Regions from separate parts of the Streptomyces sp. NBC_00285 genome, predicted to be linked through region 1. Evidence: predicted binding sites of a transcription regulator. Region 1 holds the regulator's gene; the other holds the start of a gene.
What was found. Region 1 encodes HrcA, which represses chaperone genes, less so after heat shock. Its sites were predicted from a motif close to TTNGCACTCNGNNNNNCNGAGTGCNAA; they were not measured.
Positions count from the first base shown of each region.

Region 1 (4,916 bases):
GAATCCGGCCTTCGACCCGGCGAGGACCACCGGAGCGCCGGTCGACGACCGGCGGATTCCGGCCCGTCCGGCGTCCGGGGCAAGGCCGTTCGGGCCGAGAGAAGCCGAGGGAGGCCGGCCGCCGGGGCCCCGGCGGCCGTCCCACGGCTCATGGCTCACGCGCGACCGTTGAACGCGTCCTTCAGCCGGGAGAACAAGCCCTGCTGTCCGGGCTGGAACTGCCCGGTGGGCCGCTCCTCGCCCCGCAGCTTGGCCAGCTCGCGCAGCAGCCGCTCCTGCTCGGGGTCGAGCTTGTTCGGCGTCTGGACCTCGACGTGCACGATGAGGTCGCCCCGGCCGCCGCCGCGCAGGTGCGTGACGCCCCGGCTGTGCAGGGGGATCGACTGGCCGGACTGGGTGCCCGGTCGGATGTCGACCTCCTCCATGCCGTCGAGGGTCTCCAGCGGGACCTTGGTGCCGAGGGAGGCCGCGGTCATCGGGAGGGTGACCGTGCAGTGCAGGTCGTCGCCGCGCCGCTGGAACTGCGAGTGCGGCAGCTCGTGGATCTCGACGTACAGGTCACCGGCGGGACCGCCGCCGGGGCCGACCTCGCCCTCACCGGCGAGCTGGATCCGGGTGCCGTTGTCGACACCGGCCGGGATCTTGACCGTCAGCGTCCGGCGCGAGCGGACCCGGCCGTCGCCGGCGCACTCGGGGCACGGGGTCGGGACGACGGTGCCGAAGCCCTGGCACTGCGGGCACGGCCGCGAGGTCATGACCTGGCCGAGGAAGGACCGCGTCACCTGCGACACCTCACCGCGGCCGCGGCACATGTCACACGTCTGCGCGGAGGTGCCCGGCGCCGCGCCCTCACCGCTGCAGGTGGTGCAGACGATCGCCGTGTCGACCTGGATGTCCTTCGTCGTGCCGAAGGCCGCCTCGTCGAGCTCGATCTCCAGCCGGATCATGGCGTCCTGGCCGCGCCGGGTGCGTGAGCGCGGACCCCGCTGCGACGCCGTACCGAAGAACGCGTCCATGATGTCCGAGAAGTTCCCGAACCCGCCGGCTCCGAAGCCGCCCGCGCCGCCGCCGCCCGCCTGCGAGAGCGGGTCGCCGCCGAGGTCGTAGACCTGCTTCTTCTGCGGGTCCGACAGCACCTCGTAGGCGGCGTTGATCTCCTTGAACCGCTCCTGGGTCTTCGGATCCGGGTTGACGTCCGGGTGCAGCTCGCGAGCGAGCCGACGGAACGCCTTCTTGATCTCTTCCTGCGACGCGTCGCGGCGCACGCCGAGAACGGCGTAGTAGTCCGTGGCCACTTACGACTCCGCCAGGATCTGTCCGACGTACCGTGCCACTGCGCGTACCGCTCCCATCGTTCCCGGGTAATCCATGCGGGTCGGTCCGACCACGCCGAGCTTGGCGACCGCCTCGTTGCCCGAACCGTAGCCGACCGACACCACTGAAGTGGAGTTGAGTCCCTCGTAGGCGTTCTCGTGACCGATGCGTACGGTCATGCCCGAATCTCCGGCCTCACCAAGGAGTTTGAGGAGGACGACCTGCTCCTCCAGAGCCTCCAGGACGGGCCGGATGGTGAGGGGAAAGTCATGTCCGAAGCGGGTGAGATTGGCGGTGCCGCCGATCATCAGCCGCTCCTCGTTCTCCTCGACGAGCGTCTCCAAAAGAGTGGAGAGCACCGTGGTGACGGTACCCCGGTCCTCGCCGTCGAACCCCTCCGGCAGGTCCTCGACCAGCCGGGGCACATCGGCGAACCGCCGCCCCGCGACCCGGCTGTTGAGCCGCGCCCGCAGATCGGCGAGCGAGGCCTCCCCGAAGGGCGCCGGGCAGTCGACCATGCGCTGCTCGACCCGGCCGGTGTCCGTGATCAGCACGAGCATCACGCGCGCGGGGGCGAGTGACAGCAGTTCCACGTGCCGCACGGTCGAGCGGGTCAGTGAGGGGTACTGCACGACGGCGACCTGCCGCGTGAGCTGCGCGAGCAGCCGCACGGTCCGCGCCACCACGTCGTCGAGGTCGACGGCGCCGTCGAGGAAGTTCTGGATGGCGCGCCGCTCGGGCGCGGTCATCGGCTTGACGCCGGCCAGCTTGTCGACGAAGAGGCGGTACCCCTTGTCCGTGGGGATCCGCCCGGCACTGGTGTGCGGCTGGGCGATGAACCCCTCGTCCTCCAGGGCCGCCATGTCGTTACGGACGGTCGCCGGGGACACTCCGAGGTTGTGCCGCTCGGTCAGGGCCTTCGACCCGACCGGCTCCTCGGTGCCGACATAATCCTGGACGATGGCGCGCAGCACCTGGAGCCTGCGTTCACTCAGCATCGCGCACACCTCCAGAAGTCGATCCCTCGTCGCCTCGCCTGGCACTCTGTCCGTCCGAGTGCCAGCGCTCCCGGGCCAGTGTACGGCGGTGGGGTACTCCCAGGGCAAGGCTGGTCCCGGCAGGACCGCTTGGACCGGCAGGGCCCGTCCGGCGGATCAGGCCGACTTTCAGGGGCGACGCCCCATACGTGCAGGTGGGCGGGGGCGATGGGGGTGCCTCCCGCGCAAGGTCGATTCGAGCGCGGGGGCGTGCCGCTGCACGCCGGAGGAGGGAGTCGACGCGGAGCTCCGGCGAGTGCCGACAACGCGGCCGCCTGCACGAACCGCCGGACAGGGCCTAGCGTCGCGGTATGACGGTGACTTGGGAAGAGCTCGGGTGGGAGCGGGTCGCGGCCGGGGTGGGGCGGTGCCGGCTGCCCGGCTGGGACTGCACGGCGGGCCTGGTGATCGGCGAGGGCACGGCCCTGTTGATCGATTCCGGCTCCGGTCTCGCGGAGGGCGTCCGCCTGCGCGCACAGGCCGAGGAACTCGCCGGTCACCGTGTGACCCATCTCGCGCTCACCCACCCCCACTTCGACCATGTCTTCGGCGCGGCGGCGTTCGCGGGGGCGGAGGTGTTCGGCGCGGTGGGTGTGGAGACGGTGCTGGCGGGGCGCCTCGGCCGCGCGGAACTGCGGGCGGACGCGGTACGCAACGGCCTGGATGCCTCGTCGGCGGACGAGGCGGTGGACGCGCTCGTCTCCCCGGGGCATCACGTCAGTGGTGAGTGGACGCTCGACATGGGCGGCGGCCGGCAGGTCCTGCTGGCGAACGTCGGACCCGGCCACACGGCCCACGACCTCGCGGTCCTCGTCCCCGGTTCACCGGAGGTGGTGTTCTGCGGCGACCTGGTCGAGGAGTCGGGCGAACCGCAGGCGGGGCCGGACGCCGTACCGACGCGCTGGCCCGACGCGCTGGACCGGCTGCTGGCGCTGGGCGGCGAGGACGCGCTGTACGTGCCCGGTCACGGAGCGGTGGTGGACGCGGCGTTCGTACGGGCCCAGCGGGACGCGCTGGCGGCGCGCTTCGGCGTGTCGTGAGGACTCCCGGGCCGCTTCTCCTATCGTCATCCGAATGCGCCAGTACTCCGCCGACCTGACCCCTCCGTGGAAGAAGCCCAAGCCGGTGCCGGAGGTGCCCGCCGATCCCGGTCTGGTGGTCGAGGAGCCGGGCACCGGCTTCTGCGGCGCGGTGATCCGCTGCGAGGCGGGCACGGTGACCCTGGAGGACCGTTTCGGCAAGCACCGGGTGTTCCCGCTGGAGCCCCGCGGTTTCCTGCTGGAGGGCCGGGTGGTGACCCTGGTCCGGCCCGCGGCCGCGGCTCCCGTACGACCCTCACGGACCGCCTCCGGTTCGGTCGCCGTGCCCGGCGCACGCGCGCGCGTGGCCCGCGCCGGCCGGATCTACGTCGAGGGCCGCCACGACGCGGAACTGGTGGAGCGGGTCTGGGGCGACGACCTGCGCATCGAGGGCGTGGTCGTGGAGTACCTGGAGGGCGTGGACGACCTCCCGTCGATCGTGGCCGAATTCGCGCCGGGGCCGGACGCCCGGCTGGGTGTGCTGGTGGACCACCTGGTGCCGGGCAGCAAGGAGTCCCGGATCGCCGCGTCGGTGACCAGCGAACACGCGCTGGTCGTCGGCCACCCGTACATCGACATCTGGGCGGCGGTGAAGCCGTCGTCCCTGGGCATCGAGGCGTGGCCCGAAGTCCCCCGCGGTCAGGACTGGAAGACGGGAGTGTGCCGGGCGCTGGGCTGGCCGTCGGAGAACACGGGCGCGGTGTGGCAGGCGATCCTGAAGCGGGTGAACTCGTACAAGGACCTGGAGCCGGAGCTGCTGGGGCGGGTGGAGGAGCTGATCGACTTCGTCACGGCGCCGTAGCGAATACGCGCGGCGAGTCTGCGGGCGGGTCGCGCAGCCGCCGCGCCCCTTGGGTGGGTGCAGCTGCGTCTGCGTGCGACTGACCGCAGCCGCAACCTGCTCAGGGGCGCGAGGAACTGCGCGACCAGCCACAACGAACCCGTAGCCGCCGCACAACCCGACGCGCCACCCCCACCAGGCCCCTAATCCACCAGATCCCGAACCACCGCATCCGCCAGCAACCGCCCCCGCAGCGTCAGCACACCCTGCCCCTCCCCATACGGCCCCGCCTCCAGCAGCCCCTCCCCCAGCGCCCTGCGGGAAGCCGCCAGCCCCGCCTCCCGCAGCAGCGACAACGGCACGCCCTCCCGCAACCGCAGCTCCAGCAGGATCCGCTCGACCCTGCGGTCCTCCTCGGACAGCAGCTCCCGCCCCGCCCCCGGCGACCGCCCCGCGGCCAGCGCACCCGCGTACGCCCCGGGGTGCTTCACGTTCCACCACCGCACCCCGCCCACGTGCGAGTGCGCCCCGGGCCCGGCGCCCCACCAGTCCGCCCCGCGCCAGTACAGCTCGTTGTGCAGACACCGGCCCGCGTCCGAGGTGGCCCAGTTGGACACCTCGTACCAGTCGAACCCGGCGCCCGACAGCACGTCCTCCGCGATCAGGTACCGGTCCGCGTGGACGTCGTCGTCGGTCATCGGGACC
Region 1 is NZ_CP108055.1:3,860,355-3,865,270, forward strand. It holds gene dnaJ (molecular chaperone DnaJ) at 156-1,295, opposite strand; gene hrcA (heat-inducible transcriptional repressor HrcA) at 1,296-2,312, opposite strand; gene OHT57_RS17930 (MBL fold metallo-hydrolase) at 2,663-3,391, shown strand; gene OHT57_RS17935 (DUF3097 domain-containing protein) at 3,426-4,232, shown strand; gene hemW (radical SAM family heme chaperone HemW) at 4,415-4,916, opposite strand, start outside.

Region 2 (4,916 bases), 2.7 Mb from region 1:
AGCGGGTGACCTTGACCGGGTCGATGACGCCGGCCTTGACCAGGTCGCCGTACTCGCCGGTCGCGGCGTTGAAGCCCTGGCCCTTGTCGAGCTCGGCGACCTTGGAGGTGATGACGTAACCCTCCAGGCCGGCGTTCTCGGCGATCCAGCGCAGCGGCTCGACGACGGCCTTGCGGACGACGGCGACACCGGTGGCCTCGTCGCCGGTCTTGCCCAGACCGCCTTCGAGGACCTTGGCGGCGTGCACCAAAGCGGAGCCACCACCGGAGACGATGCCCTCCTCGACCGCGGCGCGGGTCGCGGAGATGGCGTCCTCCAGACGGTGCTTCTTCTCCTTCAGCTCCACCTCGGTGGCGGCGCCGACCTTGATCACGCACACGCCGCCGGCCAGCTTCGCGAGGCGCTCCTGGAGCTTCTCGCGGTCCCAGTCGGAGTCCGTGTTCTCGATCTCGGCCTTGATCTGGGCGACGCGGCCCGTGACCTCGGACGAGTCGCCGGCACCGTCGACGACCGTGGTGTCGTCCTTGGTGACGGTGACGCGGCGGGCGGAGCCGAGCACGTCCAGGCCGACCTGGTCGAGCTTGAGGCCGACCTCCTCGGAGATGACCGTGGCGCCGGTGAGGACCGCCAGGTCCTGGAGCATCGCCTTGCGGCGGTCACCGAAGCCGGGGGCCTTGACGGCGACCGCGTTGAAGGTGCCGCGGATCTTGTTGACGACCAGGGTCGACAGGGCCTCGCCGTCGACGTCCTCGGCGATGATCAGCAGCGGCTTGGAGGCACCCGACTGGATGACCTTCTCAAGGAGCGGCAGCAGGTCCTGGATCGAGGAGATCTTGCCCTGGTTGATCAGGATGTACGGGTCGTCGAGGACGGCCTCCATACGCTCCTGGTCGGACACCATGTACGGAGACAGGTAGCCCTTGTCGAAGGCCATGCCCTCGGTGAAGTCCAGCTCCAGACCGAAGGTGTTGGACTCCTCGACGGTGATGACACCGTCCTTGCCGACCTTGTCCATCGCCTCGGCGATGAGCTCGCCGACCTGGCTGTCCTGGGCGGACAGACCGGCCACGGCGGCGATGTCGGACTTCTCGTCGATCGGTCGGGCGGTCGCGAGGAGTTCCTCGGAGATCGCGGCCACGGCCGCGTCGATGCCCTTCTTGAGCAGCGCCGGGGAAGCACCCGCGGCGACGTTCTTCAGGCCCTCGCGGACCAGCGCCTGGGCGAGCACGGTGGCGGTGGTCGTACCGTCGCCCGCGATGTCGTTGGTCTTGGTCGCCACCTCCTTCACCAGCTGCGCGCCGAGGTTCTCGTACGGGTCGTCGAGCTCGACCTCGCGGGCGATCGTGACACCGTCGTTGGTGATGGTGGGGGCGCCGAACTTCTTGTCGATGACGACGTTGCGGCCCTTGGGGCCGATCGTCACCTTGACCGTGTCGGCAAGCTTGTTGACGCCGCGCTCGAGGGCGCGACGGGCGTCCTCGTCGAACTTCAGGATCTTCGCCATGGGAGCGGTTCAGCCCTCTCGAAAACGTGGGTGAAACGAACTGCGCCCCTGACACCCGGCTTCATAAGGTCGCGGGGGCCCGGGGCGCAGCTCACAAGCAAAATTTGCTTGGGGTGCTGGGAATTCTGGGGGTGACCCCCCAGACCCCCTTTACTTCTCGATGATCGCGAGGACGTCGCGAGCCGAGAGGACGAGGTATTCCTCGCCGTTGTACTTCACTTCGGTGCCGCCGTACTTGCTGTACAGCACGATGTCGCCGACGGAGACGTCGAGCGGAAGACGGTTACCGTCCTCGAACCGACCCGGGCCAACGGCCAGGACGACGCCCTCCTGGGGCTTCTCCTTCGCCGTGTCCGGGATGACCAGGCCAGAGGCGGTGGTCTGTTCGGCGTCGAGCGGCTGGACCACAATGCGGTCCTCGAGCGGCTTGATGGCAACCTTGGAGCTGGTGGTCGTCACGATCCGACCTCCCCCTTCGGAGATCTCACGGGGTTAACTGTCTGAGGTGGCGACCAGGTGGATCCGTCGTCGCGGGTGCCGGACCTGCCCGTCGCTGTGTTGGCACTCTCCAGGGGGGAGTGCCAGACCCGAGACTATGACCGCGGTTAGCACTCGGTCAAGCGGACTGCTAATTCGGCGCGCGGGCTGTGCGGAATTCGGGTGCGGGTGGGTGGGGGTGGCCGTCCTGAGGGCGCGCCCCCAAACCCCCGCTTTCGGCCCGAAGGGCCTCGTCCTCAAACGCCGGACGGGCTGACTGCGCCTACAGGTAATCCTCCAGGCGCGCCACCGTCAGTCCCCGTCGCTCCACCTCCCGCAGCAGCGCCGTCGTCCGTTCCGTCAGGGTCGGGCCCGTCGTCTCTCCCGACGTCACCGACACGATGTCGCCTGCCCTCAGCCCCCGGGTCTCCCCCTCCACCGGCACGCTCCACAGCACGATCGCCGAGAGTCCGCAGTCGGCCGCCGCACGGAGGGTGGTGGCGTCGTACGTGCCGTAGGGCGGGCGCAGGAACCGGGGCCGGATGCCGAAGCGGGACCTCGTCTTGTCCTGCTGGCCGCAGATCTCGGCGCGCTGGCCGGTGTACGGCAGGCCACGCAGGGCGGGGTGGTCGAGGGTGTGGTTCTGGATGCTCGCGCCGACCGACTGGAGGCGCGCGAAGTGGCCGTACCCAGGGCCGACGACGCTGTCCGTGAGGAACATGCTGACGGGGAGCCGCAGTTCACGGACCATGTCGACGAACCGCGGGTCCCGTTCGGCACCGTCGTCGTAGGTGAGGAAGACGACCTTGTCGGACGTCCGGACCCGTTTCACCACCGGCGGGACCCCCCGGCCCACGGCCGCGCGCCGGGCCGGGGGTCGCGGGGGCGCGGGCAGCGGGGCGGCGAGGCCCCAGCGGCGGTACGGCTGTCCGTGCGCCCCGGCCGGCCCGTACGACCCCACCCGCTGCGCCGCCTTCCTGCCCAGCCGTTCGATGGGGTCGACGGACTGGGCGCAGCCGGTGAGCAGGAGGGCCGCCAGCCCGGCGGCGACCAGTGTCCGCGGTCTCACAGGTAGTCCTCGATGCGTGCGACGGCGTATCCCTCGGCCGTGACCTTGTCCAGGAAGCGGCGGACCATGTCGGGCATCGTGCCCTTCCAGTCCTCGCGGCCACGGAAGTGACTGAGCACGATGTCGCCGGGGTGGATCTTCTGGTCGTCCTCGCGGTACTCCCAGTGGTCGACGTAGACCTCCTCGTTCCAGATCGGCGCGTACCGGACACCGCAGGACTTCGCGGCGCGCAGGGTGTCCTCGTTGTAGTTGCCGTAGGGCGGGCGGAAGAGCGCGGGCCGGGTGCCGTACTGCTTCTCGACGACGTCCTGCATGCCGCAGATCTCGTGCTTCTGGCGGGCGTACGAGAGGGCCGGCAGGTAGGGGTGGTGGAGGGTGTGGTTGTTGAGCACGACCCCGGCGTCCCGCATCTTCCGGAAGTACCCGTAGTCGTCCTTGACCAGGTAGTCGCTGAGGAAGGCGGTGTACGGGATCTTCAGCTCGCTCATCATCCGCAGGAACGCGGGGTCCTTCTCGGCGCCGTCGTCGATGGTGAGGAAGACGATTTTCTGCCGGGTGGGGATCGTGGTGAAGACCGGCGGAAGCCCCTGCTCCTCGTGGCCGTCGACCTCGAAGCCGTGGCGGGTGGTGATGTGCGGTTTCTGCGCGGGCGCGGGCGGGGCCGTGAGGGGGGCACTCTTCAGGCCCCAGCGCCTGGCGACGGCGGTCCGGGCCTGCTCGGCGCGCCACTTGGCGGTCTGGATACGCATCTTGTCGGCCTGGAGGTCGGCTGCGGGGGCCGGGGGCGCCTGGAGGGGCTGCTGCCGCCGCGCGTCGGTCCCGTCCGGCCGGGCGCAGCCCGAGACGAGGGCGGCCGCCGCCAGGAGGACGAGTCCGCCACGGATCGCCACCAAAAAAGCACCGTTTTTATAGTTTTGTCCTACCGTTCCCATGAGGCCGGATCCTCGCAGGCCACGGCATCGCGCTCGGGCCGACACCGCCGCCCCGAGCGCGCCGTCCTCCGACTGGCCCACAATGACCCGGTGAACGACCTCGACCTCCTCCTCACCCCCGAAGGCCGCGCTCTCCTCGACGACGTGCGGGGCACCGCGCCCGCCGACGAACTCGCCGTGGCGACCCGGCTGCGCCGCGGGCACCCAGCCGAACTGGTCTCCGCGGCACTCGGCCAGGCCCGGCTGCGGCAGCGGGCGGCGGCGAAGTTCGGAGCCGAGGACGCGAACCGGATGTTCTTCACGCCGAACGGCGTCGAGCAGTCGACGCGGGCGAGTGTGGCGGCCTACCGGGCGGAGCGCCTGCGGGCCCTGGGCGTGACCTCCGTCGCCGACCTGTGCTGCGGGATCGGCGGTGACGCGATCGCGCTGGCCCGGGCCGGGATCCGGGTCCTCGCGGTGGACCGGGACCCGCTGACGGCGGCGGCCGCACGGGCGAACGCGGACGCGCTGGGACTCGCAGGCCTGATCGACGTACGGGAGGCGGACGTCACGGAGGTCGACACGGCCTCGTACGACGCCGTGTTCGTGGACCCCGCACGGCGTGGCGGGCGCGGGCGGATCTTCGATCCGGAGGCCTACTCGCCGCCGCTGTCATGGGCCGTGCGAGCGGCCCTCAAGGCCCCGCACGCCGCGCTGAAGGTCGCTCCCGGCATTCCGCACGAGGCGGTCCCCGCAGCGGCCGAGGCGGAGTGGATCTCCGACGGCGGGGACGTGAAGGAGGCGGTGCTGTGGTTCGGCACCGCGCCGGGCGCCGTACGGGCCACCCTGCTGCCGGGACCGCGGACGCTGCTCGGCCGGGGGCTCCCCGATCCCGAAGTCCGTTCCGTGGGGCGGTACTTGTACGAGCCGGACGGCGCCGTCATCCGGTCCCATC
Region 2 is NZ_CP108055.1:6,558,434-6,563,349, reverse strand. It holds gene groL (chaperonin GroEL) at 1-1,504, opposite strand, end outside; gene groES (co-chaperone GroES) at 1,655-1,963, opposite strand; gene OHT57_RS30525 (polysaccharide deacetylase family protein) at 2,265-3,080, opposite strand; gene OHT57_RS30520 (polysaccharide deacetylase family protein) at 3,047-3,982, opposite strand; gene OHT57_RS30515 (class I SAM-dependent methyltransferase) at 4,073-4,916, shown strand, end outside.
Region 2: groES (co-chaperone GroES) is a predicted target of HrcA. The motif match lies at 2,110-2,136, and genes of this name have one in related genera.